3 regions of the Azospirillum sp. 11R-A genome follow, and region 1 is predicted to be linked to each of the others. Evidence: riboswitches for the same ligand, from Rfam matches in the RefSeq annotation. Region 1 holds a riboswitch; each other region holds the start of a gene.
What was found. A riboswitch is a leader RNA that binds a small molecule or an ion and turns the genes downstream of it on or off. The one in region 1 is predicted to bind manganese.

Region 1 (9,829 bases):
GACCGCGCTCTCCACCGTCAACATCGCGATGATCGGCGGCGGCCTGCTGCTGATGTCGCTCTTCGGGAAACGCTCCCATGGCTAAGCTCATCATCGACGACCTGCACCTGTCCTACGGCAGCAACGAGATCCTGAAGGGCATCACCGCCACCTTCGCCCAGGGCGAGATCGTCGCCCTGCTCGGCCGGTCGGGCAGCGGCAAGACCACGTTGCTGCGCTCCATCGCCGGGTTGGAGGAGCCGAAGAAGGGCGTCATCTCCATCGGCGACCAGCCGGTGTTCGACGCCGCCGCCGGCCTCAACGTGCCGTCGGAGAAGCGCGGCCTCGGCCTCGTCTTCCAGTCCTACGCGCTGTGGCCGCACAAGACGGTGTTCGAGAACGTCGCCTATGGCCTGCGCCTGCGCAACGTGGCCAAGGCCGAACTCCAGCAGCGCGTCGCCGCGGTGCTGGACGGCGTCGGGCTCGGCCATCTCGGCGACCGCTATCCGCACCAGATGTCGGGCGGCCAGCAGCAGCGCGTGGCGCTGGCCCGCGCGCTGGTCTACAACCCGCCGGTCATCCTGCTCGACGAGCCGCTGTCGAACCTCGACGCCAAGCTGCGCGAGGAGGCCCGCATCTGGATCCGCACGCTGATCAAGCGGATGAACCTGACCGCCGTCTTCGTCACCCACGATCAGGTCGAGGCGATGGCGATCGCCGACCGCATCGTCCTGCTCGACGGCGGCCGTATCGTCCAGGCTGGCACGCCGGAACAGCTCTACACCGAGCCGGTCAGCCTGTTCGCGTCGGAGTTCATGGGCGTCAACAACCAGATCAAAAGCCGGGTGCAGGACAAGCGCGGCGGCTACGCCCGCATCGAGCTGTCCGGCCACCCGCTGTGGGGCAAGGACCGCGCCGGCAAGGGCGTGTCGGAGGAGGCCACCGGCGTCATCCGCCTCGAACAGGTCGAGATGGTGGACGGCGAAGGAGAGAACTGCGTCCCAGCCGAGCTGGAGACCTCGGTCTATCTCGGCAGCCACTGGGAGCATGTCTTCCGCTGCGGCGACCAGACGCTGCGCGCCTTCGGCCGCCCGCTGGCCGCCGGCACCCACTGGCTGCACCTGCCGCCTGAACAGCTCTGGGTGTTCTGAGCGGGGCTTTCCCCGCCTCCCGCTTCCGCGCAAACCAACCTTGCGCGCGGGCGGGAGGCGGGCATCCTCAGACCCGGAGCGCCTCGATGACCGCCCGCAGTCCGGCCGACAAATGCTTGCGGGTGGGGTAGTAGAGATACAGCCAGTCCTCGGGCGCGCACCAGGAGGCGAGGCATTCGATCAGCTCGCCCCGCGCGATGAAGGGCCGCGCCCGCTCCTCCCAGACATAGGCCAGCGCCACGCCCGATCTGGCGGCCTCGACCATCAGTTCATGGTCGTCGAGCGACAGCGGCCCGGCCGGCTCGAACGCGATGATCTTGCTGGCCCGGCTGAATTCCCAGGCATAGGCCGTGCCGCTGGGATAGAGGTTGCGGATGCAGACATGGTCCTTCAGGTCGGCGGGGACCTTGGGAACCGGCCGCGTCTCGAAATAGGCCGGAGAGCCGACGACCGTCAGCCTCAGCCTCGGCTTGATCTTCACCGCCGTCATGCCGTCGCGCAGGCTTTCGCCCAGCCGGATGCCGGCGTCGAACCCTTCGTCGACGATGTCCACCAGCCGGTCGGTGGCGACGATCTCCAGCTCCAGCTTCGGGTTCTGCGCGATCAGCGTTCCCATCACCGGGCCGAAGACGAAGGGCGCGATGGAGTTGGGCGCGTTGATCCGCACCTTACCGAACGGCGTGTCGCGGAACTGGTTGAGCGCGTCCAGCGCCGAACCGATCTCGCTGAAGGCCGGCGAGAGCTGGGCCAGCAGCATTGCACCGGCGTCGGTCAGCGACACGCTGCGGGTGGTCCGGTTGAGCAGCCGGATGCCGACGCGGGCTTCGAGATTGCCGACCGCATGGCTGATCGCCGACGCGGTGACGCCGCGCTCTTCCCCCGCCCGCCGGAAGCTGCGGTGCCGAGCGACCGCATCGAAGGCGGCCAGTTCCGAAAGGTCGGTGGTGCGCATTACTGAAATCCGCTCAGCATTGATGCGAGAACTGTCTCACTAATCAGCGCAATCGAAAAGCGGCAGATTTCTCCTCGCAAGCCCGGCGGGTGCCGGGCCAACCCAGAGGAGAAAGAGCATGGCCGACTTCGCTCCCCCCGCCCGCAACAGCGCGTCCCCCTTCGCCGACATGCGCGGCCATCACGTGGCGGTCCGCACGCCGGACCTCGAAACCGCCAAGCGCTTCTACGTCGACACGCTCGATTTCCGCGTCGTCGCCGAGTGGGATTATGCCGACGAGAAGCTGGCCTATCTGGCGCCGCCGACCGACGACCATTTCTACATCGAGGTGCTGGGCGGCGGCGACCCGGCCCCGCGGGACGTGCGCCCCTACAGCGATCTCGGCGACAGCCTGAAATACGCCGGCTACCACCATTTCTGCCTGAATGTCGACAGCGTCGACCGCACCGTCGAGACGCTGCGCGAGCGTGGCGTGACCATCGTGACCGAGCCGTTCGAACTGCCTGCGATCAGCCGCCGGCTCGCCTTCTTCTGCGATCCCTTCGGCAACCTGATCGAACTGGCCGAGCTGCTCGCCTGATCCATCCCCCACCGGCTGGCCGCAGCTCCCCGTCGGAGCCGGCCGGCGGAAGCCCCGAGAGGAAACCCCGAAACGAAACCCCGAAAGGAACGGCCATGACCAAGGCCATCATGATCGTCGGTGCCGGTCCGGGCATCGGACAGGCCGTCGCTGGACGCTTCGGCCGCGAGGGCTGGACCGTCGTGCTCACCGCCAGGAACCCGGAACGTCTCGCCGGCCTCGCCGCCGACCTGTCCGCCCAGGGCGTGACCGCCCATGCGATCCCGGCCGACGCCACCGACCCGGCGGCGCTCCGTGCCGCGCTCGACGAGGCGGACCGCCTCACCGGCGGCCTCACCGCCCTCCATTTCAACGCCGCCGTGGTGCGCCGTCAGGACCTGTTCAGCATGACCGACACGGAGGTCACGCAGGATCTGGCGATCAACGTCACCGGCGGACTGCATGCCATCCGCGCCGCCGTCGCTCTCTTCGGTGGCCGGACGGGGACGATCCTGGTCACCGGCGGCGGCCTCGCGGTCGCCCCGCACGAGAACTACGCCAGCCTTGGCGTCGGCAAGGTGGCGCTCCGCAACATCGTCCAGGCGCTGGCCGAACCGCTTGCCGGCAGGGGCGTGCGCATCGCCACCGCCACCGTCGCGACGCTCGTCAGCCCGGGATCGCAGGAGGCGCGGGACGTCGCCGACCTCTTCTGGCGCCTCGCCACCGATGCGGATGCCCCCTGGGAAATTAATTATCCGCCAACCTGAACCCGATACCCCGCGATATCAGGAGAAAAACCACCATGAAGACCTGGTTCATCACCGGCGCCTCGCGCGGCTTCGGCGCACTCGTCGCCGAGCGCGCGCTGCAAAAGGGCGACGCCGTCGTTGCCGCCGCCCGCAATCCGCAAGCCGTCGCCGACCGGTTCGGCGACCATCCCAACCTGCTTCCGGTCGCGCTCGACGTGACCCGCGAAGATCAGGCAGCCGCCGCCGCGGCCTCCGCCGTGGAGCGTTTCGGGACCATCGACGTCCTGCTCAACAATGCCGGGTTCGGCCTGATGGGCGCCGTCGAGGAGGCGAGCGCCTCGGAGGTCGAGGCGGTCTACCGCACCAACGTGTTCGGCTTGCTGAACGTCACCCGCGCGGTGCTGCCGCATATGCGCAAGGCGCGGTCCGGCCGTATCCTGAACATCTCCTCGATCGGCGGCTATCGCGGCGCTGCCGGCTTCGGCGTCTACAGCTCCACCAAATTCGCGGTCGAAGGGCTGTCGGAGGCGCTGCACGCCGAACTGGCGCCGCTCGGCATCCATGTCACCGTCGTCGAACCGGGCTATTTCCGTACGGATTTCCTCGACGCGGTGTCGCTGTCGGTCAGCCCGGCCATCATCGCCGACTATGCCGAAACCGCCGGAAAGGTCCGGACCATCGCCGCCGGTCTCAACCATGCCCAACCCGGCGATCCCGCCAAGCTGGCCGATGTGCTCGTCAGCTTCGCCGATGTCGCCGGCCCGCCGGTCAGGCTGCCGCTCGGCAGCGACACGGTCGCGGCGATCGAGGCCAAGCACGCCGCCGACCGGGCGATCCTCGATGGCTGGCGGCGGGTTTCGCTGTCGACCGACTTCGCGCCGGCTTGAAGCCCGATCTGCCGCCCTCAAACCTCGATCAGCGCATAGGGCCGCCCGGTCTCCTTGGGGATGGTCTGCGCCACATTGTAGACCGGCGTCCCCCGCAGCGTTTTCCCGCTGTAGCTCCCGTGATGCGCATGCCCGTGCGCCACCGCCCGCACATTGTCGAAGCGGTCGATGGTCTCCGCCAGCCGCGACGATCCCAGGAAGGGGAAGATCTCCGTCGGCTCCCCCTCCACCGTCGCGGCGATGGGGGCGTAGTGCAGCACGACGAACACCCGCTCGGTGTCCAACTGCCGCAGCGCGCTCTCCAACCGCATCGCCTCGTTCACCGCCTCATGGACGAACTGTTTGATCGCCGGCTCGCCGAAGCTGTCGAGCATCCGGTTGCCGAAGCCGCCGCCGAAGCCCTTCACCCCGGCGAAGCCCACCCCGCCGATCTCCTGCGGCGCCCCGTCGAGGAACCGCACCCCGGCCTGGGTCAGGATGTGCTGGACCTCCTCCAGATGGCCGCATTCGTAGTCGTGGTTGCCGAACACCGCGACCACCGGAATGCCGATGGAGCGCAGGGCGTCGGCCAGGATCTCCGCCTCGCGCGGCTTGCCGTGGTTGGTCAGGTCGCCGCACAGCGCCAGCACGTCGGCCTTGCCGGCGATCTCCTGGAACAGCTCGCGATAGGGATATTGCGTGGTCTCGCCGACATGGATGTCGCCGATGGCGGCGACGGTCAGCCTGCGCTCATCCATTCCCGTTCTCCTTCAGGCTCTGCCTGGTGCCCTCCTCCCCGACCACGTCGGCGAAGCCCCACTCGGTGACGTCGATCAGGTAATCCTCGCGCGAGAACAGCCGGCCCCGGCAGATGCGGGTCTGGGCGACCGGCAGCTTGGCGCGCTCCTGCATCCGCTCCAGCAGCTCGGCCACCAGCCAGTCGGGCACGCGGTCGCGCTCGGTCGGATAGATGAACCGGAAGTTCAGCAGGTGGATCAGCAGCACTTCCCAATACTGCTCCATGTGGGCGAGCAGCCGTTTCCAGTCGATTTTGTCATGCTGCTTCAGGATCATATGGGCGACATCCGGCCCGTCGTACTTGTGGCGCATCTGGACGAAGGATTTGGAGAAGATCATCTCGGTCGGCGCCACCAGCGGCACGTCGCTGCCGCAGATCACCGCGCGATGCTCCTCCTTGAACCAGCGGTCGTTGACCGGGTTGATGGCGACCGCCGAATTGAAGATCACGTCGAAGAACAGCTCGCCATGCTTGACCTTGCCGATCCAGCGTTCGTCCTCGATCTCCGTCTCGAAGCCATGCTCCTGGAAATGCGACAGGATGCGCGGGAAGTCGCCGCCGCGGCAGAAGATGTCGATGTCCTTGGTCGGCCGCGTGATGCCGGTATAGGCGCTGATCGCATAGGTCCCGCCCAGCAGGAACGGGATGGTCGACTGGGTCAGCAGCTTGAGGCTTTCGGTATAGAAGGCCTCGGCCTCCGCGGTGACGGTGGCGCTGCCCTCACGGAGTTCGCTCATGGACCACTCCCCATTGCACCGGCCTTGCGCGGCGGTGCGGCACGTTGACCCGGTACAACAGGGCAGGGCGGGGAGTGTTGCGGGACAGGCGTTTGCCGTGCCCCGCAGTTTGCCGTGCCCACGGCACCCGCCCGCGTTTTCCGGCCGTCCTTGCCGCGCCCCGGGAAATTTGATCTGGTGCGGCAGCATGGCCTTACCGGGGGTTGAACCATGGAGCTGTCGGCGGAAAATTCCGCGGATGCCGTCGCCGCGCTCTGCCGCGCCATGCTGCGGCCGGTCGAAAGCGCGTCCGCCTTGCGGGAGATCGAGGCATTGCTGGAGCGTCTCCGCCATGCCCCGCCGGACGAGCGTGCCGCTTGCGCCATGCAGGTGGGCCACCTGACCGGCGATGCCGATCCGGTCCTGCGCCTGTCCGCGCTGGCCGCGATCACCGGCGATCTGCGCCGCTATGACGAGCTGCTCGACCTGATCGAACCCGAGTTCGCGTGCCCGGATCTCGACCGTTTGCTTCACATCTACTGCTGCATGGGCCGCCAGCTTTTCCTGATGCGCATGGACGGGGCGAGCCGGCCCGGTTTCTTCGAGGACAGGCTGTTTCCCCACTATACCCGCCTGATCGGCGCGATCCGCGACCGGCTCGGCATCGCGCCGCGGCCCCGCCCGGCGGGCAACCCGGCCACCGGGCGGGTCGTGCTGGTGACGAACCAGTTTCTGTCGCTGCGCCACCAGCCGTCGCGCGACCTGCTGTCCTATGCCGCGGTTCTGGAGGAACGCTGCGGCCGGGAGGTGGTGATTCTCAACACCAACATCATGCCCGCCGACATCCACAGCCTGTTCGTGCCGTCCTTCGCGTCCTCCGTGGAGCCGGCCTTCGACGGCAAGCAGGTGATCGAGGCGGACGGCCGCACTTTCCGGATGCTGTCCTCGACCGGCCGCGGGCTGAGCCGGGACAAGATCGACTGGTTCCTGCGCGCGGTCGACTGGCACGACCCGGACGTGGTGGTGTCGCTGGGCGGATCGGTCATCGTCGCCGACCTGCTGGCGGCGGTGCGCCCCGCCCTGTGCATCCCCACCACCAGCGGGGCAACGCCGTCGCTGGCCGGCATCGTGCTGGATTTCGGCGGTGGCAGCCGGCCGGCGAGCGGTCCGCTCGCTGCGTCGTGGCGGCCTTTCCGCTTTCTGCATTCGCTGATCGGTGCGCCGGAACCGGATGGGACGGCGCCTTCCAGGGCGGCCAGCCGGGCCGGCTACGGCCTGCCGGACGATGCCTTCCTGTGTCTGGTGATCGGCAACCGGCTGGACGAGGAGGCCGACGGCTCCTTCCTTGCGATGCTGGACTCCCTCATCGACCGTGCGCCCCGGGTGGCGGTGGCCTTCGCCGGCGAAGCGGGGGCGCTGCCCGGGCGTCTGCAAGGATCGCGGCATGCAGGGCGCCTGTTCCACCTGGGCTATGTGACCGACATGGCCGATCTGATGCGAACGGCCGACGCCTATGTGAATCCGCAGCGCACCGGCGGTGGCGCGAGCGCCGCCGAGGCGCTGGCTGCCGGCGTTGTCCCGGTTTCGCTGCCGGTCGGCGACGTATCGGCCGTCATCGGCGCCCGGTTCGTCGTGCCCGATTATGCCGCCGCCGTGGAGCGGCTCGCCCTGCTGGCCGGCGATCCGGCCATTTTCGCCGAGGCGGCCGCCGGAGCCCGGAGCCGGGGGGCGGGGCGTGCCGATCCGGCGGAAGCCGCGGCGGCCCTGTCGCGCTACCTGGACGAAGCCGTCTCGGTGCATTGGCCCTGCCCGTGACCGACGGCGTGACGACGCCAAGGGTTCATAGCCAGGGCTATAGAATGAAATATTTGTAATTCGACAGTAATGGCCAAAGCATCCCCGCCTCGGGGTGTAGATGGTGGCCGTCCTGAAAGTGCAATTGGCCGTTCGCCTCGGCGGTTGACGCCCAATGACTGTCGATATATGGTCGCCGCAGTTGGGGAGTAGCTTCCGGCGCCTCGCCGGGAACGTGTCAACATTCTTGCGCCCGCTGCGGTGCATGGCACGTTCAGCGGACAGTCGTCTGCCTAGCGAGACCAGTGTGCCCGAGGGTCCGCGCCGGCCGGATTTCGGACATGCTGTCTCATGTGTCCGGCAGGATCCGCTCCGTGACTCCTCTTTCAATCGCGGTACTGTCGCTCAGCATGTCGGCCGACGCCTTCGCCGCCTCAATCGGCCGTGGCGCGTCGCAGCGCCCCAGCGTCGCCGTCGCCCTGAAGGGCGGGCTGGTGTTCGGCGTGGTCGAGGCCATCACGCCGCTGGTCGGCTGGGCGCTCGGGCTGGCCGCCGCCAGCTATGTCGCCGCCGTCGACCATTGGATCGCCTTCCTGCTGCTGGGCGTGGTCGGCGGCAAGATGGTCTGGGAGGGTTTCCAGCCGGAAAGCGACGACGCCAGAGAGCGCGCGCGCCGCGCCAGCCCGTGGACTCTGGTCGCCACCGCGGTCGGCACCAGCATCGATGCGGCAGCGGTCGGCGTCTCGCTGGCCTTTCTCGGGTCCGACATCGTCACCATTGCCCTGTCCATCGGCTTCGCCACCTTCGCGATGACCACCATCGGCATGCTGATCGGCCGGGCCGTCGGCCATCGCATGGGCAAGATCGTCGAAGTGCTCGGTGGACTGGCGCTGATCGCGCTCGGCACCTCGATCCTGGTCGAGCATCTCGGCCTGTTCGCCTGACCGGGAGCGGTGGGGAGCGACGACGAGAGGTGATGCGCGAAATGAAAATAATCCTATAAACCGGGAAAATTTCTTATAGGCTTGCCGCGTGTTTTTTTCAACCGCGGAGCCTTGCCATGCCCCTCGACAGCCGCAGCTTTACCAACGACCGGTTCCCCCGCTGGGCCGAAGAGCCGCCGACCCCTGCCGAAGGCTCGCTGGTCCCCGGTTCGCAGTTCCATGAGGAGCAATGGATCATGGCCGCCGGCATGCTGGCCCGCGGCAACAGCTTCCTCCAGGTCTCGCGCGCCATGGGGTGCAGCCGCACCACGCTGTGGCGGGCCTATTACGGCTCCAAGGATTTCCGTCACAGGGTCTGGTGGGAAAGGCAGGCGCTGAACCGCGAGGCGGAACTGCGCCTGTCCTCCCTGCGGGTGCTGGTGGCCGAGCAGATCGAGCGGCTGGTCACCTCGGGCGATCCCGCCACCGTGCGCTGGCTGGCCGAACGGCTCGGCCTCATCCCCGGCCTCGGGACCGCCCGCACCGCCTCGCGGGACAGTCGGGAGGTGGGGGCGGAGGAGGGGCCGCGGGCGCCCCGTCCGGAAGACCCGCCCGCCGTCACCGTCCCCGAACTCGACGACGACCTTCCCGGGGCCATCCGCGAACGCTGCCCGCCCAGTCCGGAACTGGTCGCCGCCGTCGTCGCTCAGCCTGAGGCCGAGGGGCCGACGGGCGTCTTCCCCTGGACCGTCAACCAGTACGAGGAGTATCCCAACCTCAACCCCGGCCCGGTGAGCCGCCGCGCCGCCGGCCCCTTTGGCCGGCGGTAGATGGAACATGCGGCGGATTCTGTTCCACGCCGTTCCATCCCGCCGCCGGCCAGGACGGAGGCACCCCCCGGTCAGACCGCGAAATTAGGCTTTCCCGCCAGGATGTTGGAGGTCACGTGCCGGATGTCGCGCAGGCCGCACATCGCCATGGTCACGTCCATCTCCTTGCGGATGATCTCCAGGCACTGGGCCACACCGGCTTCGCCGCCGGCCCCCAGCCCATAGAGGAAGGCGCGGCCGATGAAGGTGCCCTTGGCGCCCAGCGCCAGCGCCTTGACCACGTCCTGGCCGGAGCGGATGCCGCCGTCCATCAGCACCTCGATGCGGTCGCCCACCGCCTCGACGATGGCCGGCAAGGCGGAGATGGACGAGATGGCGCCGTCAAGCTGCCGCCCGCCATGGTTGGAGACGATCAGCGCGTCGGCACCGCTGTCCGCCGCCATCACCGCGTCTTCCGGGTCGAGGATGCCCTTCAGGATCAGCTTGCCGCCCCAGCGGTCCTTGATGCGGC
Region 2 (9,829 bases), on a different contig from region 1:
CGCAAGGCCTGGATCAGCGGCGAGCCCATCACGTCGCCCACCGCGGAGGCGCCGCGCGGCGAATTCGCCATGGCGGTGACGTCGCGCAGCTTGGTCTCCGCCTCCTGCCGCTTGGTGCGGGCCAGGATATAGTCGGCGTTCAGCTGGCTCAGCTGCTGGCCGACCACCGTGCTCTCGTTGTTGGACGAGGTGGTCAGGCCGTGCTGGGTCCGGTACTTCTCCACCGCGTCGCCGGTGGTCTGCGCTTCCCGGCGCAGGTCGGTCAGCCGCTCCTCCAGCCACTGGGTGGCGCGCTTGGACGCCTTGAACTTCTCGTCGAGCTGATCGACCAGATAGAGGTCGGCCATGGTGTTGGCGATCAGGGACGACTTGCGCGGATCCTCGCTGTCGAAGCTGACGGCGATGACGTAGGAGCGGCCCTGCGGACGCACCGACGTGTTGTCGAGCACGGCGTTGACCACGGAGGTCAGGTGGTTGCGCTCGATCTCCTCCGGCGACAGCGGCACGCCGCTGGACGCTTTCCAGCTGTCGGGGATCCAGTTGCGCGGGTTCAGCGCCGACACCCATCCTGGGGGCGGCGGACGCAGCGAGGCATTGAACTCCGGATCGTTCATCAGCTTGAGCTTCGCCACCACCTTTTCGGCGAAGGCCGGCGACTTCAGGATCGCGACCTCGCTCTGCAGCGCGCTGATGTCGGGGGTCATGTCGGACACCACCCCCTCGAAGTTGAGGACGGTGTTCTTGCGGTGCTCCACCATGATGAGCGTTTCGGCGGTGTAGAGCGGCGTCATCCGGAAGGCGACCAGGGCCGCCAACCCGGTGCCGACCACGATCACCGTACCGATCAGCAGCTTGTGCCGCCGCAACAACCCCGTGGTCCGGCGCACCGCGCTGGCGGCGCTGGCCGAAAGATCGTACGAAATGCCGGGCGACATGGACCCGGGGCCCCGCCGAGACTCAGGGTTGTTGCGTCGGGGTTGTTCCTGAAGTTCCTGGGTGGCCAAAGGGTCCTCCTCGCGTAACGACCAGAAAGCGCGGCCATAGGACCATCCGTTTGCCCGATCCTCCATTCCGGGCAGCGGATGCTGTCCGGTGGGCAGGCTCGGCGGTTCGTCCGATTGGCTGAAACGCAGTGTTAGTCCAGCCGTTGCATCGGCCATCCAGTGCATGCGGCGAGCAATGGGCGCGCAGTGGGTAGTCTTCCTGACCCTGTTGCAGTGCAGTATGAACCGTCGATGCAGGACCGGGCATAATGGGGGTTACCCGGAAGGACAGGTGGCAAGACGTTCGATCGCACCGGCCGGGCCACGGGCATTCCCGCGATTTTCCCGGCGCGGACGACGCTTGGACCGGATGCGAAGACCCATCCTGCCAACGCCGGGCGGCACGCCGACGTTCCGTGCCGGAACGGTTCCGCGCCGTCCCGGCTGCCGTTGTCACACTTTCCCGACGATTTTAGAGGGTGAGGCCCAACAGTGAGCGATGCCGGGAACCGGGCGCCGGATCGCGATGCACCGCGTCGGACCGTCGGCACCGGGCAGACCGAATTCCCAATCCCGACGTGCGACAAATTGTTCTGCACACGTATTTTTATGCTATAATGGATACTGAAAAAGGTATAGAGTGCCTATGTCTTTTGGACGGAGATTGCGTCATGCCGTACCGTCAGGAATCCGCCACCGTCAGCGCGATCAGGCTGATCCGCGACCACAGCCGTGAATGCCATAACCTGTCTGCCCGTGAAGTGCTGTTGCGGGTCGAACGGCGCATGATCGAATTTCTTGAAGACGGCCCTGCACTGCCGACGCGCAATTGACGCTCGGCTGAGCGACAGGACGGCCCCGGCGGAATTCAGTCCCGGACGGCGACATGGCTGGCCTGATGCCTGACCGCCATGGCCGGCGTTGCCAGAATGCCGGTTCCGGCCGGGATGAGTGCAGGCGATCTTTTGCGGTGGCTTCACCACAAGCGGCAAGCCCAAAACCCGACATGCGAACGGCCCGCCCCGGATCGGGAGCGGGCCGTTCGCATGTTCGACCTGAACCGTGCCAGCTCAGGCGCGCGGGGCGTGCTTGTTCAGGATGCGCTGGAGCGTGCGGCGATGCATCTTCAGGCGGCGCGCGGTTTCCGACACGTTGCGGTCGCACTGCTCGAAGACGCGCTGGATGTGTTCCCAGCGGACGCGGTCGGCCGACATCGGGTTTTCCGGCGGCTGGGGCAGCGGGCGGCCGTCGGCCAGCAGCGCGGATTCTACCGCGTCGGCATCGGCCGGCTTCGGCAGGTAATCGACGGCGCCGGCCTTCACCGCGGCGACGGCGGTGGCGATGTTGCCGTAGCCGGTCAGCATGACGACACGGGCGTCGGGACGGGCGTCGCGCAGGGCGGACACCACATCCAGCCCGTTGCCGTCGCCCAGACGCAGATCGACCACCGCGAAGGCGGGTGCCGATTCCTGCGCCACCTCGATGCCGAGCTGGACGCTGTCGACCGCGACGACGTTGAAGCCGCGCTTCTCCATGGCGCGGGCCAGCCGCGTGCGGAAGGGGGCGTCGTCGTCGACGATCAGGAGGCTGCGGGTGACGTCGCCAGTGAATGTCAGTTTGACGGCATCGCCCGACAGCAGGTCATCGGATGTTTTGAGGGTGTCCACCGTGAAACCTCATTTCTTGGCGTTGATGGTCTTCCAGCGCACGGAAATCCGTGCGCCGGTTCCGCCCTGATTGGAGTGCCCGCCGGCGGCCTGATCAGCGGGCGGCGTGCCGTCCGGCGGATTGTTGGTGTAGCGCACGGTCGCGCCGGTCTTTTCCAGCAGCGTCTGCGCGATGAAAATGCCGAGGCCCATATGCCCGCCGCCCGCCTGCCCCTTGGGGCCGGAGCGCTCGCCGCGCACCGACAGGTACGGCTCGCCGATGCGGCCCAGCAGGTGGGAGGGGAAGCCCGGGCCGTCGTCCATCACCGTGATGGTGACGCCGCGCCCGTCCCAGGCGGCGGCGACCGTCACCTTGTGGCGGGCGAACTGGTGGGCGTTCTGGATGAAGTTGCCGATGCCGTGGATGATCTCCGGGCTGCGGCGCAGGAAAGGCTCCTCCGCCTCGCCGACCGGATGCGGTTCCACGGCGAAGTCGATGTGGCCGAGACGATGGGGTGCTGCCGCAGCCTCGATCAGCGCGGTCAACGGTAGCCGTTCGAACGGGTCGCCGCCGTCGGCCTCCGGCTTGCGCGCCAGATCGGCCAGGATCTCGCGGCAGCGCATCACCTGGCTTTGCAGAAGCTCGACATCCTCGCCATAGGGGCTGTCCGGCGGCAGGTCGCGCGCCAGCTCCTTCGCCACCACGGCGATGGTGCCGAGCGGCGAGCCCAGCTCGTGCGCGGCGGCGGCGGCGAGCGCACCCAGCGCACCCAGCCGCTGTTCGCGGGCGAGCGCCACCTGCGAGGCGGCGAGCGCATCGGCGAAGCGCCGCGCCTCCGCGGCGACGCGGAAGACGTAGCCGGCGATGAAGACCGACGACACCGTCAGCGACAGCCAGACGCCGAAGGCATAGAGCGGCGCCATCGAGCGCACCGGCTCCTCCCACGGCAGCGGGAAGTGCCAGAGGGCGAGCGCCGTCAGGCAGATCAGGTTCAGCCCGGTCAGCAGCACCGTGCTGTAGCGCGACAAGATGGCCGCACCCACGGTCATCGGCGCCAGCAGCAGGATGGCGAAGGGGTTGCTCAACCCGCCGGTGAGATAGAGCAGCAGCGTCAGCTGCAGCATGTCGTAGCTGAGATACAGCGCCGCGTCGCGGTCGGCCAGCCGCAGCCGGCCGCCGCGCTGGGTCATCGCCACCACGTTCAGCAGGGCCGACGCGCTGATGGCGGCCAGCACCGGCCCCAGCGGCAGCGGGAAGCCCAGCCCGAGATTGACGAAGGTCACCGCGGCCAGCTGCCCGAGCACCGCGACCCAGCGGATCAGGATCAGCGTGCGCAGCGTGATGCGGCCGTCGGGCTGCGCCCAGTGCGGCGGCGCCGGGGAGGCCGGGACCGGTCCGGTCAGTGCGCTGGCGAGCGTCACCATGATCCTTGTCTCCGGACGGCATGCCCCTGGCGGTTGCGGCGCTTGCCGCCATATTCTGTGCCCATGACCGAACGAACCATCCCACAGCAGCAGCCGGGCACACCCGCCATCGCCCCCGCCATCCGGGCGGAGGGGCTGACCAAGCGCTTTCCCACCCCGGACGGGCGGGACGTCACGGCGGTCGACGCCATCGGCTTCACCGTGCCGCGCGGCAGCGTCACCGGCCTTCTCGGCGGCAACGGCGCGGGCAAGACGACGACCATCTCGATGCTGCTGGGGCTGTTGCTGCCGACGGCCGGGACAGTGGAGATCCTGGGCGTCGACATGGCGCGCCATCGGCATGCCGTGCTTCCGCGCATGAACTTCTCCTCCCCCTACGTCGAACTGCCCCATCGGCTGACGGTGCGGGAGAACCTTACCGTCTATGCCCACCTCTACGGTTTGACATGCGTCAAAAAGCGCGTCCAAGAATTGGCCGAGCATCTTGACCTGTCGCGTTTTCTGGATCGGCCGTCGGGCGGACTGTCGGCGGGACAGAAAACCCGCGTTGCGCTGGCCAAGGCTTTGCTGAACGATCCGGAGCTTCTGCTGCTGGACGAGCCGACGGCGTCGCTCGATCCCGACACCGCCGACTGGATCCGCACCTATCTCGAGCGCTACCGGCTGCGCACCGGCGCCACCATCCTGCTCGCCTCCCACAACATGCTGGAGGTGGAACGGCTGTGCGACAGCGTGCTGATGATGCGGCAGGGGCGGATCGTCGACCGCGGCGCACCGTCGGCCCTGCTCGCCCGCTACGGCCGCCAGACGCTGGAGGAGGTCTTCCTCGACATCGCCCGCGCCTCCGACGACCGCATCCTGACCGGGGAGACCGCCGATGCAGCCGAATGAACTGGCGATCCCGCGCGCGGATTTCTCGCTGCGCCGGGTCGGCGCCATGGTGCTGCGCTACTGGTATCTGCTGCGCGGGTCCTGGCCGCGCATCCTGGAACTGGCCTATTGGCCGACCATGCAGATGATCCTGTGGGGCTACATCAACCAGTTCATGGCCTCATCCAGCGGCGGCGGCAGCGGCTGGGTAGCGCAGGGCGCCGGCGTGCTGGTCAGTGCGGTCCTGCTGTGGGACGTGCTGTTCCGCGGCCAGCTCGGCGTCTCCATCTCCTTCCTTGAGGAAATGTGGTCGCGCAACCTCGGCCATCTGTTCGTCAGCCCGCTCCGCCCCGGCGAATGGGTGACGGCGCTGATGACAATGAGCCTGCTGCGCACCCTGATCGGCGTGCTGCCGGCGGCGGCGCTGGCGATTCCCTTCTTCGGCTATTCGGTCTTTGCTCTCGGCCTGCCGCTCGCCGCCTTCTTCGCCAATTTGATCGTGTTGGGCTGGTCGCTGGGGCTGCTGATCGTGGCGCTGATCCTGCGCTACGGCATGGGGGCGGAGGGGCTGGCCTGGATCGTCGTCTTCATGCTGGCCCCGGTCAGCGCGGTCTATTACCCGGTGTCGGTCTTGCCGGCCTGGCTCCAGCCGGTGGCGCTCGCCCTGCCCTCCGCCCATGTGTTCGAGGGCATGCGGGCGCTGGTGTTCGACGGCACGCTGCGCTGGGACCATCTGGCCTGGGCGGTCGGACTGAACATGGTCTACATGGCGGGCGGCATCGCCGTGTTCCTCTATGCCTTCCACCAAGCGCGGGTGCGCGGGGCCTTGCTGCAAACCGGCGAATAGCGGGTAGAGTGTCCGCCCAATTCCGTCAGCCGCACCGGAGACAGCCGCCATGACCCCGTCCTCCTCCACCCCCGACCTGTTCAACCGGCTCGTCGCCGGGGCGCGGCCGGACTGGTCGGCCTATGTCGACCATGCCTTCGTTCGCGGGATGGGCGACGGGACGCTGCCGCAGGAATGCTTCCGTCATTATCTGGTGCAGGATTACCTGTTCCTGATCCATTTCGCCCGCGCCTATGCGCTCGCCATCTACAAGGGCCGCGACCTGCGCGAGATGCGGGCGTCGCTGAACGGGCTGAAGGCGATCCTCGACATGGAGATGGACCTGCATGTCGGCCTGTGCGCCGGCTGGGGCCTGCCGGCCGCCGAGCTGGAGCAGGCGGCGGAGTCCAAGGCGACGATGGCTTACACCCGCTACGTGCTGGAAACCGGCCTGCGCGGCGACCTGCTGGACCTGCATGTCGCGCTCAGCCCCTGCATCATCGGCTATGCCGAGATCGGCCGCCGGCTGGCTGCCCTGCCGGGCGCGCTCGACGACGCCAACCCCTATCGCGTCTGGATCGCCGAATATGCCGGCGATGCCTATCAGGAGGTGGCGCGAGCGGCGCGGGAAAATCTCGACCGTCTGGCGGCCGACGGCATGACCGAAGCGCGCTTCCCCCGGCTGCTGACCATCTTCCGGCAGGCGTCCCGGTTGGAAGCGGATTTCTGGGAGATGGGGATGACCTTGGCGGGATGAGAGGGGAGCCTCGGCGCCTCCTCACCCCATCGTGTGCTCCAGCAGGATCTTCGCGCCCAGCCCGATCAGCACCACACCGCCGGCCATTTCCGCCCAGCGTCCCAGATGGTTGCCGGCGGCCTTGCCGATCAGCACGCCGCCGAAGGCCACGGCAAAGGTCACCACGCCGATCAGCGCCGAGGTCGTCACCATGTCGACATCGACCAGCGCCAGCCCCGCCCCCACGGCGGCGGCGTCGATGCTGGTGGCGACGGCGGTGGTCAGCAGGGCCAGCCATTCGGCGCGCACGCTGCGCACCGGGCCGCAATCCTCCTCGCCCTCATCCTCGCCGTCCATGATGGCGTTGCGCAGCATCGCTCCGCCGACCGCCAGCAGCAGGCCGAAGGCGATCCAGTGATCGACCGACTCTACCAAGCTGGCGAAGGCGATGCCGATACCCCAGCCGACCAGCGGCATGGCGAACTGGCAGACGCCGAAGGCGGCACCCACCCGCACCGCCTCCGGCAAACCGGCACGGCGCGAACAGGCCCCGCGGCCGAGGGCGGCGGCAAAGCTATCCATCGAAAGGCTGAAAGCGAGCGCGAGGGACGTGGCGATCATGGCTATTCCCGGGCCAGACAACACAGTGGAATCGGGCGGACTCCGGCTGGCCGCGGAGATGTCCGATCCACTGGTCTCGCCGGGTCGACCCTCTGGTCGCCGTGCGCGCCATGGCGGTAACGGCCGGAGGCCGGAACCATCCAAGTCTGTTGACGCGAACCCCACCGGATCGCTGCCGGCGGGTGGCTACTCCCCAATGACGGCGGAAGTCCTACAGGGACTAGGGGCTTGGGTCAAGCGCCGGTTTGCCGCAGGTGCGAATTGCGGCCGCGCAGGTAGGTGGCGGCCACCGAGCGGTCGTCGCCCAGCGTCACCTGGATGAACAGTTCCTCCTCCAGATCGCCGTCCACCGCCTTCATGCGATGTCGCATAGCCGGCGTCGCGGCGGGATCGAGCACGACGAGGTCGGCCCAGCGGCCGGGCTCCAGGCTGCCGATCTCGCCGGCCATGCCCAGCGCTTCGGCATTGCCGCGGGTCATCCAGTGCAAGGCGGCGAGCGCCGGCAGGTTCTGGCGCCGCAGTTGCAGCACCTTGTAGGCCTCCGCCGCCGTGCGCAGCATGGAATAGCTGGTGCCGCCGCCGACATCGGTGGCGATGGCGGTGCGCACCGGCCGCTCCGGCTTCGACAGGGCGTCGAGGTCGAACAGGCCGCTGCCGATGAACAGGTTGCTGGTCGGGCAGAAGACGGCGACCGAGCCGCTCTCCGACAAACGGGACATCTCCGCGTCCGACAGATGGATGCAGTGGCCGAACAGCGAGGTCGGCCCCAGCAGCCCGAAGCGGTCATAGACGTCGGTGTAGTCGCGCGCGCCGGGGAACAGCCGGCGCACCTCGGCGATCTCGTCGGTGTTCTCCGACAGATGGGTCTGCATATGGACACCGGGATGCTCGCGCAGCAGCGCGCCGGCCGCCTCCAGCTGCGCCTCCGTCGAGGTGATGGCGAAGCGCGGCGTCACGGCATAGCGCTGCCGCCCGGTCCCATGCCAGCGGCCGATCAGGTCCTTGCCGTCGCGGTAGCTGCTGTCGGCCGTATCGGTCAGGGCGGCGGGCGCATGGCGGTCCATCATCACCTTGCCGGCGATCAGCCCGGCGCCACGCGCCTCGGCCTCGGCGAACAGGGCATCGACCGACTGCGGGTGGGCCGAGCCGTAGACCACCGCCGTGGTCGTGCCGTTGCGAAGCAGCTCGTCCATGAAGAAGGATGCGTTGGCGGCGGCATGGGCCGGGTCGGCGAAGCGCTGCTCTTCGATGAAGGTGTATTTCTCCAGCCAGTCGAGCAGCTGGGCGCCGTAGGAGGCGATGACCTGGGTCTGCGGGAAATGGATGTGGGTGTCGATGAAGCCCGGCAGCACCAGCTTGCCGCTGTGGTCGTCGACCGCCACCCCGTCCGGAACCCGGCCGCGCAGGTCGTCCCAGTCGCCGGTCTCCAGAATCCGCCCGTCCGCCCCGACCAGCAGCAGCCCGTCCTCACGATAGGTCAGGCAATCCATATCGCCCGGCCCGGCGGGCGCGCGATGGAAGCTGAGCAGGCGCCCACGGATGGCGGCGGAAACGGGGGCAGCGATAGACTGGTCGGGCATGGGGGTCCGGTTCGATGGAGTGCTGTGAGGGAGGGTTACTTAATGTCCCCGGCCCACGCCGCCAACACCGCCCGCTCCTGCGGGGTGATTCCGGTGATGTTGGCGGGGGGCATGGCGCTGCTGTAGCCGGCTTGCAGGCGGATCTGCTCGGCATGGCGGCGGATGCCGTCGCCCTCCAGCACGACGCCGCGCGGCGGGGTGGCGATGCCCTCCCACACCGGCTGGGCCGCATGGCACATGCTGCATCGGGTGGCGACGATTTCCTCCACCTGGGCGAAGCCGACCTTCACCGCCGCCGCCGCGGCCGTGTCGGCCGTCGCCGGCCCCATGGTGCTCAGCCAGATGCAGCCCAGCATGCCGGCGACGGCGACCCCCCAGGTCCACCAGGGCGTCGGCTTGCCGGCATGGCGGCTGTTGAAGAAATGGCGGATCGCCGTGCCGACCACCAGGACCAGCGCCACCATCACCCAGTTGTAGCGGGTGGAGCTGACCAGCGGGTAATGGTTGGAAAGCATCAGGAAGACGACCGGCAGGGTCAGGTAGTTGTTGTGCAGCGAGCGCTGCTTGGCCTTCTTGCCCAGCGACGGGTCCGGCGTCTCGCCGCGCAGCATGGCGGCCACCGTCTTGCGCTGGTTGGGGATGATCAGCATGAAGACGTTGCAGGCCATCATCGTCGCCATCAGGGCGCCGACCTGCAACATGGCGCCGCGCCCGCTGAAGATCTTCGTCATGCCCCAGGCTGTCGCCACCAGCATGACGAAGCCGGCGACAGCCAACGCCCCGTCGTTGCGGCCGAGCGGCGACTTGCACATCAGGTCATAGGCGACCCAGCCCGCCACCAGCGCACCGACGCTGATCGCCACCGCCTGCCAATGGCTGAGCGCCAGCACATCCTGGTCGATCAGGAACAGGTCGGCGCCGCGGTAATAAAGCACGCACATCAGGAAGAAGCCGCTGAGCCACGTCGCGTAGGATTCCCACTTGAACCAGGTCAGATCCTCCGGCAGCTGCGGCGGCGCGACCATGTATTTGGTCATGTGGTAGAAGCCGCCGCCGTGAATCTGCCAGGCGTCGCCCGCCGTCCCGGCCGGCGCCCCTGCCCGGCGGCGCAGCGAGGCGTCGAGATGGATGAAATAGAAGGA
Region 3 (9,829 bases), on a different contig from region 1:
ATTTGCTGAAGCCGCTTCGGCGCAGGCATCGGCCAATCCAGTCCAGCCGCAGCCAGTCCCTTACGAGCGGGTGCTGGGAGACCCCAAAGCGCCGGTCGAGGTGATCGAATACGCATCGCTGACCTGCCACCATTGCGCCACCTTCCACAACTCGGTGCTGCCGCAGGTGAAAAAGGAACTGGTCGAAACTGGCAAGATTCGCATCGTCTACCGGGACTTTCCCCTCGATCGTATCGGGCTGGAGGCCGCCACCCTGGCCCGCTGTGTGACGCAGGAGCGCTACTTTCCCCTGTTGGAGGTTCTTTTTTCCAGCCAGGACGGGTGGGCGCACGCCGCGGATCCGGTGGAAGCTCTCACACGGATCGGCAGCGTTGCCGGTCTGTCGCGCACCGCTGTCGAGAAGTGCCGGAACGACCAAGCCCTGCAGGATGCCATCCTGCAGTCGCGCATGGGGGCCGAACGGTTCCACGGCGTCGACTCCACGCCCTCCTTCGTGATCGGCGGCAAGACCTACAAAGGGGTTCTGCAGTTCGAGGAGTTCCGGAAAGCCGTGGAGCCCTTGCTGCCGAAACCCTGAACGGCGCCAAGGTCGGCTGGCAGGCCGCCTTCTCTTCCCGTCAACTTGCACATAGGAACATCGACGATGAAGACCATCCTCATGGCTGGCACCATCATCCTCAGCCTGACCGGCCTGGCCGGCGCCGCGCCGGTGAGCGTCGGCGATCTTTCGGTCGAGCGTGCCTGGGCGCGTGCGACCATTCCCTCCGCGAAGACCGGCGCCGTCTATTTCACCATTCGCAACACCGGTGCGCGGCCCGACCGGATCTTGGCCCTGGAAACCACAGTTGCCGGACATGCGATGCCGCACCAGACCATGCAGGAAGGCGACGTCTCGCGCATGGTGGAGGAAAATTCCCTGAGCGTTCCCGCCGCCGGAGTGCTGGAGTTGAAGCCTGGTGGAACCCACATCATGCTGATGGATTTGAAAGGCGGCCTGAATCCGGGCCAGTCCTTCATCCTGAGCGTTACCTTCGAGCAGGCGGGGACGGTTTCCGTTCCGGTCACTGTCGGGCGCGCCGGCGCCATGGGACCGGAATGACCACGCCATGACCCTGCTCCGCCGAATCCGCGCCACCCTCTGTGTGGTAGCCGGTGTTGCCCTTATAGCCGTCTATGTTCTGGCTGGGCGGCAACCCGCAAGTGTAGAGACCCGTAGCGAGATGGCGCCGGGTCGCTCGATGGCCGAAGGCGCCCGCTGGCAACTTCTGGACGAACAGGGACGTCCGTTCGTTCCCGATGATCTTCAAGGACGTCCGACGGTCATCGTCTTCGGCTTCACCCACTGCCCCGACAGCTGTCCAACCTCGCTGTCCTACCTGGCCGGTGTGCTCCAGTCACTCGGACCGCGGGGGGACGCCATCCAACCGCTGTTCCTGACCGTGGATCCGGAGCGCGACAGCGTTGCGGTGATGGCGGACTATACCGACCTGTTCGACTCCCGTATCCGCGGGGTTACCGGCGCACCGGATCAGATGGCGGCGGCATTGAAGGGGCTTGGCGTCTATGTCCGCAAGGTGACGCAGGACGGGGGGTACAGCATGGACCACAGTGCGACCATCCTGCTGCTCGACTCGCGGTCGCGCTTGCGCTCGACACTGGCCATCCATGAGGGAGAGGAGGTTGCTGCTCGGAAGATCGAACAACTGCTCGTTGCAGAAGCCGGAAGCCATTGACACCCAAGCCCGGATTAGGATGCGCCGTCGCACTTGCGGAAAGCCGACGACGAGGTCCCTTCGCCGGGGAGACCGCCGAGTGTTTCTGGCCGGGCGCCATAAGGAGGAGAGCACACTGTCAAATGAAGATATTTTAATGTCACTTCATTTCTACCATAATCCGAATGTAATATTTGAGTTGGAAGGACCAAGAGGCATGCCGGACCTCTTCTCTAGGGATTGACGATGAAAATGTAGAGCGTTAATGTCGCTCTCATTGGGGAGTAGCTTCCGGCAGCCAGCCGGGAACACGTCAACATTCTTGCGCTCAAGGGCGCATGGCGCGTTCAGTGGACAATCGTCTGCCTAGCGAGACCAGTGTGTTTGACGATCCGCGCCGGCCGGATTCTCGAACGCGCTGTCTCACAAGACCGGCGGACGCAACGATGACCCCTCTCTCGATTGCCGTACTGTCGCTCAGCATGTCGGCTGATGCTTTCGCCGCTTCCATCGGACGTGGTGCATCCCGCCGGCCCAACTTTCCGGCTGCGCTGAAGGGTGGTTTGGTGTTCGGTGCCATTGAGGCTGTCACCCCTTTGATCGGCTGGGCGTTGGGATTGGCTGCCGCCGGCTTCGTCACTGCCGTCGACCATTGGATCGCATTCGCGTTGCTTGGCCTTGTCGGCGGCAAGATGGTCTGGGAAGGGTTCCAGGCCCAGGAAGACGAGGGCGATGCCGCCTCCCGCTCAAACCCCTGGGCCCTTGTCGCCACGGCGGTCGGCACCAGCATCGATGCTGCCGCGGTCGGCGTATCGCTGGCGTTCCTCGGCACCAACATCATCGTCATCGCCTTGTCGATCGGCTTTGCCACCTTTGCGATGACGACCATCGGCATGATGATCGGCAAGGCGGTGGGCGTGCGCTTCGGCAAGGTGGTGGAGGTGCTTGGTGGCATGGCGCTGATCGGTTTGGGGTGCTCGATCCTCGTCGAGCATCTGGGCTTGATTGCCTGATCTCCCCGGCGAAGACCGGGTCGGAAAGCATCGGACCAACACCACTCCGATGGACGCAGCTTGCCGCACCACGGGTACACTGACTGGTATTGAACGAAAGCAGCGAGGTCAGCTTTGTCGCTCCGCTCCATACCCAGCAGCGTCGTCGCTCTGGGCTTCGTCAGCCTGTTCATGGACGTTTCATCGGAGATGATTCACAGCCTTCTGCCGGTGTTCCTGGTTTCGGTCCTCGGCGCCAGTGCGCTATCGGTGGGCTTCATCGAGGGCATCGCCGAAGCGACGGCGTCCATCACCAAGGTCTTCTCCGGGGTGGTCAGCGACTGGGCCGGACGGCGCAAGCCCTTGCTGCTGCTTGGCTATGGCATGGCCGCCCTGACCAAACCGGTATTTCCGCTCGCCGACACGCTGGCCTCGGTGCTGCTCGCCCGCTTCCTCGACCGCATCGGCAAAGGTGTTCGCGGGGCGCCGCGCGACGCGCTGGTCGCCGAGGTGACGCCGCCCGACCTGCGCGGCGCCGCCTTCGGCCTGCGGCAGTCGATGGACACGGTTGGAGCGTTCGCCGGCCCCGCACTTGCCATGCTGCTGATGGTCCTGAGTGGCGACAACTTCCGCCTCGTGTTCTGGATTGCCGTCGTCCCGGCCTTCGTCGCCGTTGCGGTGATCCTGTTCGGCGTGCGCGAGCCCGACCGGGAACCGTCCGGCGAACCGCGCCGCTTCCCGATCCGGCGCGGTCAGCTGCGGCGGCTGGACGCGACCTTCTGGGGCGTGGTGATGCTTGCATCACTGCTGACGCTGGCGCGATTCAGCGAGGCCTTCTTGCTGCTCCGCGCCCAGAGTGTGGGCGTCGAGGATGCCTACGCGCCGCTGGTTCTGATCGTCATGAATTTTGTCTACGCGATTTCCGCCTACCCGCTGGGTCGTCTAGCCGACCGGCTGGACCGGCGCAACTTGCTGGCCATGGGTGTCGGCCTGCTCGTCCTGGCGGATCTGGTTCTTGCGTCGGCTGGTTCCGCACCGGTTGTGCTGGCCGGGGCGGCGCTGTGGGGACTCCACATGGGCGCCACCCAAGGCCTGCTCGCGGTCTTCGTCGCCGATGCAACGCCCGCAGACCTTCGGGGAACAGGCTTCGGCCTCTACAATCTTCTGACCGGAATCGTCCTGTTGGCCGCCAGCACCGTGGCGGGGGTGCTATGGACGGCGGTGGGGTCGGGTGCAACGTTCCTGGCCGGAGCGGCATTCGCGCTGATCGCTCTGGTCGGACTGCTGACCATCGTGCCGCGACGGGCGAGGGCCTAGCGTTCCGGCTGATCAGAGCACGAAAGGGGTGCGCCAGCAGTCCGGCGCTCATCCTTCGCAGCGTGATGGGAATGCCTGATGTCGCATCTTCAAATTCGCACATAACCGATCCGGCTTCTGACATTCCTAAGCGGCGTACGTTGGGATCGCTGCGCGACGCTGCTCAGATTGTCCGGAATGTGGGACCCTGCGGGAACGCAGGCTGACCCGCCGGTCGCCCGCCACTGCCGACCCGACCGGCCCATCGCTCAGGATGACAGCTCCGACCGGTGGTTTGGGCGAACCGGGATTTATCCTGACGTTACAGGAACTCCTCGAGGTAAATCAGCCCTAGGAAGCCGACGAAGAAGGCCACCGGCATCATCGGCGTGTCCGGTACCTCATGCGCTTCGGTCAGCAGCTCCTCAGTGACCAGGTACAGCAGCGCAACGAGGCCGAAAGCGAAGAACCCGGACAGGATCGTTTGGGGGAGACCTCCGAGCAGCAGGCCGACCACCGCGCCGACCGGCATCGCCATCGCTATTCCGGTGGTCACCGCGACGACGCGCGGCTTCCCGGCGTCACTGCCGAATGCGCCGGCAACCGACAGGCCGAGGAACAGCAATTCGACCGTCAATGCAATGGTGAGCAGCAGCCCCTCCTTGGCTCCTTGGAGAAACCCAAGGCCGAGCACGAAGCCATCGACGAACACATCCACTCCCGCCACGACTGTCATGCCAACCGATCCGCCGAAGCGCTCTTCCGACTGTTCAAGGGCGAGCATCGTCAGGACACCGATCGTAGCCCCCAGGAGTGTCGACCAGGGGGCATTGGCATGGATCACGTCAGGCAGGAGTTCGGCCGCAGCCGCAGCGAACACCACGCCTGCAGCAAGGTGCTGGACGATGCTCCGGAAACGTCGGGACGGTGGCCAGTAGGCGGTGGCGGCACCCCCGCCAATGGCTGCTGCAACCGGGATGATCGTGGAGAGGAGAACGGTCTGATACATATCGGAACAACTCGACGGCAGCAGGACGGTTCCGCGCCGATCGACCAACGGGCGGCAGAATCGCCCGCCCGGCGCCTTGGAGGCAGCCAAGCGGGTGGAGGGAGGCGCCGCCGCCGGTCGGCTGACGGCCTTGCCTTTGCCAGTCAGCCGGAGCAAGGATGGTGGGCGCCCGTTAGACCACGTCAGTCGGAGCAAGGAGACAGCTACCGCCGTCATGCTCGACCTGTATGGTCACGTGCCCGATGCCGAACCGTTCCTTCAGGTCGTGCGCGACCTCCTTCAGGAATGCGTCGTCGGTTCCGGCATCAGGTCGGACGAGGTGCGCGGTGAGTGCGGTGTCAGTCGTGCTCAGGCCCCAAATATGCAGGTCGTGGACGGCAGCGACACTCGGCAGCCCGGTAAGATAGGCCTCGACGTCGGCCCGGCTGACCCCTTCCGGAACCGCATCCAGGGCGAGGTTCGCCGACTCCCTCAACAGCCCCCAGGTTCCGACGACGATCACCGCGACGATCGCCAAGCTGACCAGCGGGTCGAGCCAAAGCCAGCCGGTCCAGCCGATGAGCAGCGCCGCCACAACAACCCCGAGCGACACGGCGGCATCGGCGGCCATGTGCAGATAGGCGCCTTTGACGTTCAGATCGGCATCCTTGCCGCCCATAAACAGCCAGGCCGTGACCGCGTTGATCACAATGCCGACGGCGGCAACCCACATCACGATACCCCCCTCGACTGGCTCGGGATGCGTCAAGCGGCCGACCGCCTCCCAGGCGATGGCCCCGACCGCGATCAGCAGAACGACGGCGTTCAATAGGGATGCCAAAATCGACGAACTGCCGAACCCATATGTGTGCCGGTGCGTGGGACGGCGCCGGGTGAGCCAAGCAGCTCCCCAGGCCAGCAGCAGTCCGAGCACGTCGGACAGGTTATGTCCGGCATCGGCGAGCAGGGCGACGGAGTTCGCCACGATGCCGTAGAACGCCTCGATGACGACGAAGCCGATGTTCAACACCGCCCCAATGGCGAAGGCGCGATCGTAACTGGCCGGGGCGTTGTGATGACCACCAAGACCGTGGGAATGCCCGGCATGACGATCATGCCCGTGGTTATGGGTATGGCCCTGGGCCTTGTCGTGCCAATTGGCGTCATCATGGTCGTGAGGCACGGATCATTGCTCCTTGTTCTTTTACGCTCGGTCCGCTTGCGCTCGCCTTATCGGGTAGGGATCATGCCCACGGCAGTATGAATCCTCCCGGAAGCTGGCGAGGACAGGCCTCCTGAAGGGTCATCAACCCGACGATCAACCCATCCAGCAGGGCGTGACGTTGGACGTCGGCTGTAACGGAGGCGTCCTTTTCGGAGTGTAATGGTCAAAGGCTGGTCCGTGCCCTGAGGATGACGCGGTCGTTCGGAATGCCGATGATGGGTCGTGCTCGTGCGACCACAAGGCGATGGGGTGCGAATGCATCGGGGTGGTCCTAATGGAGCAGGGAAGGACGGGTCCAGAGATCCACCGTCATCCCGGCCTCAGCCTCCGGAACGTCAGGATGATGGAACCGGAAGATGGCGAGCCCGACGTCCCGGGCATGTTCATACGGTTCACCGCGTCTCACCAATTCAGTGAAGGCGCGTTCGACAGCGGCACGGCAGCACATTGGCAGCCTCCTACAGGTACTTGGCAAGCTCGCGCAGCTTGGCAAGCCGATCGCGGTCCTCTCGGGGAATGGGGCCGACGATCTCTTCGAGGTGATGGTCGATATGGTCGAGGATCAGGACGTTCTTCGCCTTCTCCAGGGCCTTGATGACAGCCTGAAGCTGCTGGGCGATGTCGATCCCGTCACGCCCGTCCTCGATCATGCGAGTGATGGTGGCGAGATGGCCTTCGGCTCGGCGCAGGCGGTTCTTCAGATCGGGGTTGTTGGCGTGGCTCATGAACCATGACCTATCCCCCTGGTGGGGTTATTTCAAGTCTTCCCGTCGTGCCGGCGTCAGGTTCAGCCGGTGTCCGGCCCGGTTTTCCCTGGAATGTTGCCGCCAGTGCCGTCAGCGGAAAAGTCCGAGAGTCTCCACTGCCTCGCCACCCAGGCCAAGCTTGAACTCGGTGACGCCGGGGGCATCGTCCGGGTTGATTCCGCCGAGATCGAGCGCGGTGACACCGCGCTTCTTCAGCTCTTCGATCGCCCGCCACAGCACCAGCCGCATGGCGTTGCTCTTCCGCCCCGCCGCGTTGGACCAGCCGATCTGGTAGGTCGCCGCCTGCCCATGGATGAACAACAGCCCGGCGGCCACCGGTTCCTTTCCAGCAAGCGCCGTGATCATCAGCACCCCGCCGGCCTTATGCAGCGCGTTGCGCAACCGGACGATGAGCGTCCCCGAGGCACTGCGGTATCCCTTGGTTTGCGCCTGTTTCTGGTCCTGCCGCACCAACCACGGCAGGTTCTGCGCTGCCGGGTCGACATCGAGGACCAAGCCGGCCGCCTCCGCGGCCCGCAACCCCTTGCGCCACGGGCCGGCAAAGCGGGTGCGGATCGCCTCCAGCTTCGGCGACAGGTCGAGCCAGACCGTCTGGTAGCCGGGCGCGATGCGACGGAAGCCGCAGCGCTCCAGCACAGCCGCCATCTCCGGCGAGGCCGGCAATTCGGGCAGAACGCTGACGCGGCTGAACAGGTGGTTCGGGTACTCCCGACGCAGCAGACGGAACAGCGCCTCGGCCGTCTCCGGCGTCGGCGTCCCGCCCAGCCACAGCGGCCCGCGGTGAATGTGGGTCTGACGGAACAGCTTTAGCGACCGGCGCTGCAGCACCTGCAACAGCCCGATCGGACGCTCCCCCTGCTGAATGAGGCCAAGGCGCGGGACGTAGCCGCGCGTCTTGGCCATCGCGCTTGCATAGCCGAAGCTCTGCGGCAGTGTCGAGCGCGGGATCGCGGCGTAATGCCGTCCCCACTCGCCGACGGTGCCCTCGTTCCACAGGATGGAGACGGTGGGGGTCTCGATCATGGCATGCGGTCAGCGTTCGGGCCAAACCGGGTGCTCACGGTCGATCACCAGCGCGTGGCTGTGACGGTGCCCGATCCCGGTGTGCTCGGCTCCGGCCAGGTGCGGGTGGCCGGGTGGCAGGTTGTCATGGGTGTGCGGCAGTTCGGCCGGATCATCCACCGGCCACAGCAGGACCGCCAGCCCGACCGCCGCCGCTGCGAGAGCGGCGAGGACGCCGAAGGCCGTGTCCAATCCGGCAGTTGCCCCCAGCCAGCCGGCCAGCGGATAGGTGAGCAGCCAGCAGGCGTGCGACAGTGCGAACTGTGCCGCGAACAGCGCGGGCCGGTCGGCTGGATGCGCCGAACGTTTCAGCAGGCGGCCGGTCGGGGTTTGGGCCAGCGAATAGCCGAGCCCGAGTGCCAGCCACAGCGGCAGCAGCCAGCCGTAGCCCGGCAGCAGCGTGCCGGCGGCCAAGCCGATGACCAAGACCGTTGCTCCGCCGAGCATGGCCCGGCGGTCCGGCAGGGTGTCGAGCAGACGCGGCAGGGCCAGGGCGGCGATCATCGAGCCGCCACCGAAGCCGGCGAGCGCCACCGCCGTCGCCGTCTGGTCGAGGCCGTAGCGCGCCTGGACCAGCACCACCGTGTTGACGATCACCATCGAACTGGCGGCGGCGATGGCAAGGTTCAGCGCCAGCAGCCCGCGCAGGCGCGGCGTGGCGAGGTAGAGGCGGATGCCGCGCGTCATGCGGTCGTAGATGCCGCCCTGGGCCGCGGCATCGGCCCGCGGGCTCGGCAGGATGACCGACACCACCAGGGCAGCGGAGACCAGGAAGCCGACGACGGTGCCGGCGAACAGGGCGTGGAAGCTGACCACCGTCAGCAGGGCGGCCGCCAGCATCGGGCTGACGACACTCTCCAGGTCGTAGGCCAGCCGCGACAGCGAGAGCGCGCGGGTGTATTCGCCCTCGTCGGGCAGCACGTCCGGGATGGTGGCTTGGAAGGTCGGAGTGAAGGCGGCCGATGCCGCCTGCAGCACAAAGATGAGGCCATAGACCTGCCAGACCTCGGTGACGAAGGGCAGCGCCACCGCCACACTCGCCCGGACGAGATCGAGGGCCACCAGCATTGTCCGCCGTGGCCAGCGGCTGGCGAAGGCGCCGGCGACTGGGGCGACACCGACATAGGCCACCATCTTGATGGCGAGTGCGGTGCCCAGCACCGCGCCGGCATCGGCGCCGGCGAGATCGTAGGCAAGCAGCCCGAGCGCCACGGTCGCCAGCCCGGTGCCGACCAGCGCGATCACCTGGGCCAGGAACAGATGGCGGTAGGTCCGGTTGGCCAGGATCGTGAGCATCGTTTCACCCTTGCGTTGGACAGGAGCCGGCGTCCTCCGGTCTTCTGAGGGTCAATGCAGCGTGGACGGCATGACCCAAGTCTCGACCACGTCCAGGCTCTCCTTGAGCGGGGTGCCGGGATGGTGCCAATGGTGGATGACGGCGGCGGCCTCCACGGCGTGGCGGTGGGGAACTCCATCCGCCACCAGGGCCCGGTAGGCGCGGGTCACGGCGTCACGACACATGGTTTCCTCCGATCCAGGCCAGCGTGTAACCCAGGCCCTGCAGGGCGTGGATGCCGACATAGAGCCCGACCAGGATGATGACGGCGCTCGACAGGTAGGGCGCGCGGCGGGCGAAGCTGCTGAAAGCACCCGACCAACGGCGTTCGGCATGGCGCATGCCCAGCGCGGCGATCGCTCCGGCGGCTACCAGGGTCAGGGCCAGACCAATGCTGAAGCACACCACCAGCGCGGCGCCGAGCGTGACCTCCTTGAGCTGGAGGCACAGC

Region 2: another riboswitch for manganese. It lies ahead of VH569_RS03830 (manganese efflux pump MntP family protein); the one in region 1 lies ahead of VH569_RS29430 (manganese efflux pump MntP family protein).
Region 3: another riboswitch for manganese. It lies ahead of VH569_RS30335 (manganese efflux pump MntP family protein); the one in region 1 lies ahead of VH569_RS29430 (manganese efflux pump MntP family protein).

Annotation. Positions count from the first base shown of each region.
Region 1 is NZ_JBCEBL010000031.1:34,465-44,293, reverse strand. It holds gene VH569_RS29475 (ABC transporter permease) at 1-85, shown strand, start outside; gene VH569_RS29470 (ABC transporter ATP-binding protein) at 78-1,130, shown strand; gene VH569_RS29465 (LysR family transcriptional regulator) at 1,198-2,082, opposite strand; gene VH569_RS29460 (VOC family protein) at 2,201-2,662, shown strand; gene VH569_RS29455 (SDR family oxidoreductase) at 2,758-3,408, shown strand; gene VH569_RS29450 (SDR family NAD(P)-dependent oxidoreductase) at 3,444-4,277, shown strand; gene VH569_RS29445 (metallophosphoesterase family protein) at 4,295-5,014, opposite strand; gene VH569_RS29440 (nucleotidyltransferase domain-containing protein) at 5,007-5,792, opposite strand; gene VH569_RS29435 (glycosyltransferase) at 6,003-7,586, shown strand; yybP-ykoY riboswitch at 7,768-7,938, shown strand; gene VH569_RS29430 (manganese efflux pump MntP family protein) at 7,940-8,509, shown strand; gene VH569_RS29425 (hypothetical protein) at 8,626-9,318, shown strand; gene VH569_RS29420 (alpha-hydroxy acid oxidase) at 9,390-9,829, opposite strand, start outside.
Region 2 is NZ_JBCEBL010000002.1:42,585-52,413, reverse strand. It holds gene VH569_RS03865 (GumC family protein) at 1-935, opposite strand, end outside; gene VH569_RS03860 (hypothetical protein) at 1,655-1,816, shown strand; gene VH569_RS03855 (ActR/PrrA/RegA family redox response regulator transcription factor) at 2,054-2,623, opposite strand; gene VH569_RS03850 (ActS/PrrB/RegB family redox-sensitive histidine kinase) at 2,660-4,054, opposite strand; gene VH569_RS03845 (ABC transporter ATP-binding protein) at 4,118-4,945, shown strand; gene VH569_RS03840 (ABC transporter permease) at 4,932-5,771, shown strand; gene tenA (thiaminase II) at 5,821-6,507, shown strand; gene VH569_RS03830 (manganese efflux pump MntP family protein) at 6,529-7,107, opposite strand; yybP-ykoY riboswitch at 7,190-7,314, opposite strand; gene guaD (guanine deaminase) at 7,341-8,687, opposite strand; gene VH569_RS03820 (urate hydroxylase PuuD) at 8,723-9,829, opposite strand, start outside.
Region 3 is NZ_JBCEBL010000033.1:65,789-75,617, reverse strand. It holds gene VH569_RS30350 (DsbA family protein) at 1-577, shown strand, start outside; gene VH569_RS30345 (copper chaperone PCu(A)C) at 644-1,099, shown strand; gene VH569_RS30340 (SCO family protein) at 1,107-1,733, shown strand; yybP-ykoY riboswitch at 1,980-2,080, shown strand; gene VH569_RS30335 (manganese efflux pump MntP family protein) at 2,159-2,725, shown strand; gene VH569_RS30330 (MFS transporter) at 2,840-4,021, shown strand; gene VH569_RS30325 (ZIP family metal transporter) at 4,323-5,009, opposite strand; gene VH569_RS30320 (cation diffusion facilitator family transporter) at 5,182-6,171, opposite strand; gene VH569_RS30315 (metal-sensing transcriptional repressor) at 6,672-6,938, opposite strand; gene VH569_RS30310 (lipid II:glycine glycyltransferase FemX) at 7,050-8,003, opposite strand; gene VH569_RS30305 (MFS transporter) at 8,013-9,338, opposite strand; gene VH569_RS30300 (hypothetical protein) at 9,390-9,563, opposite strand; gene VH569_RS30295 (nickel/cobalt efflux transporter) at 9,553-9,829, opposite strand, start outside.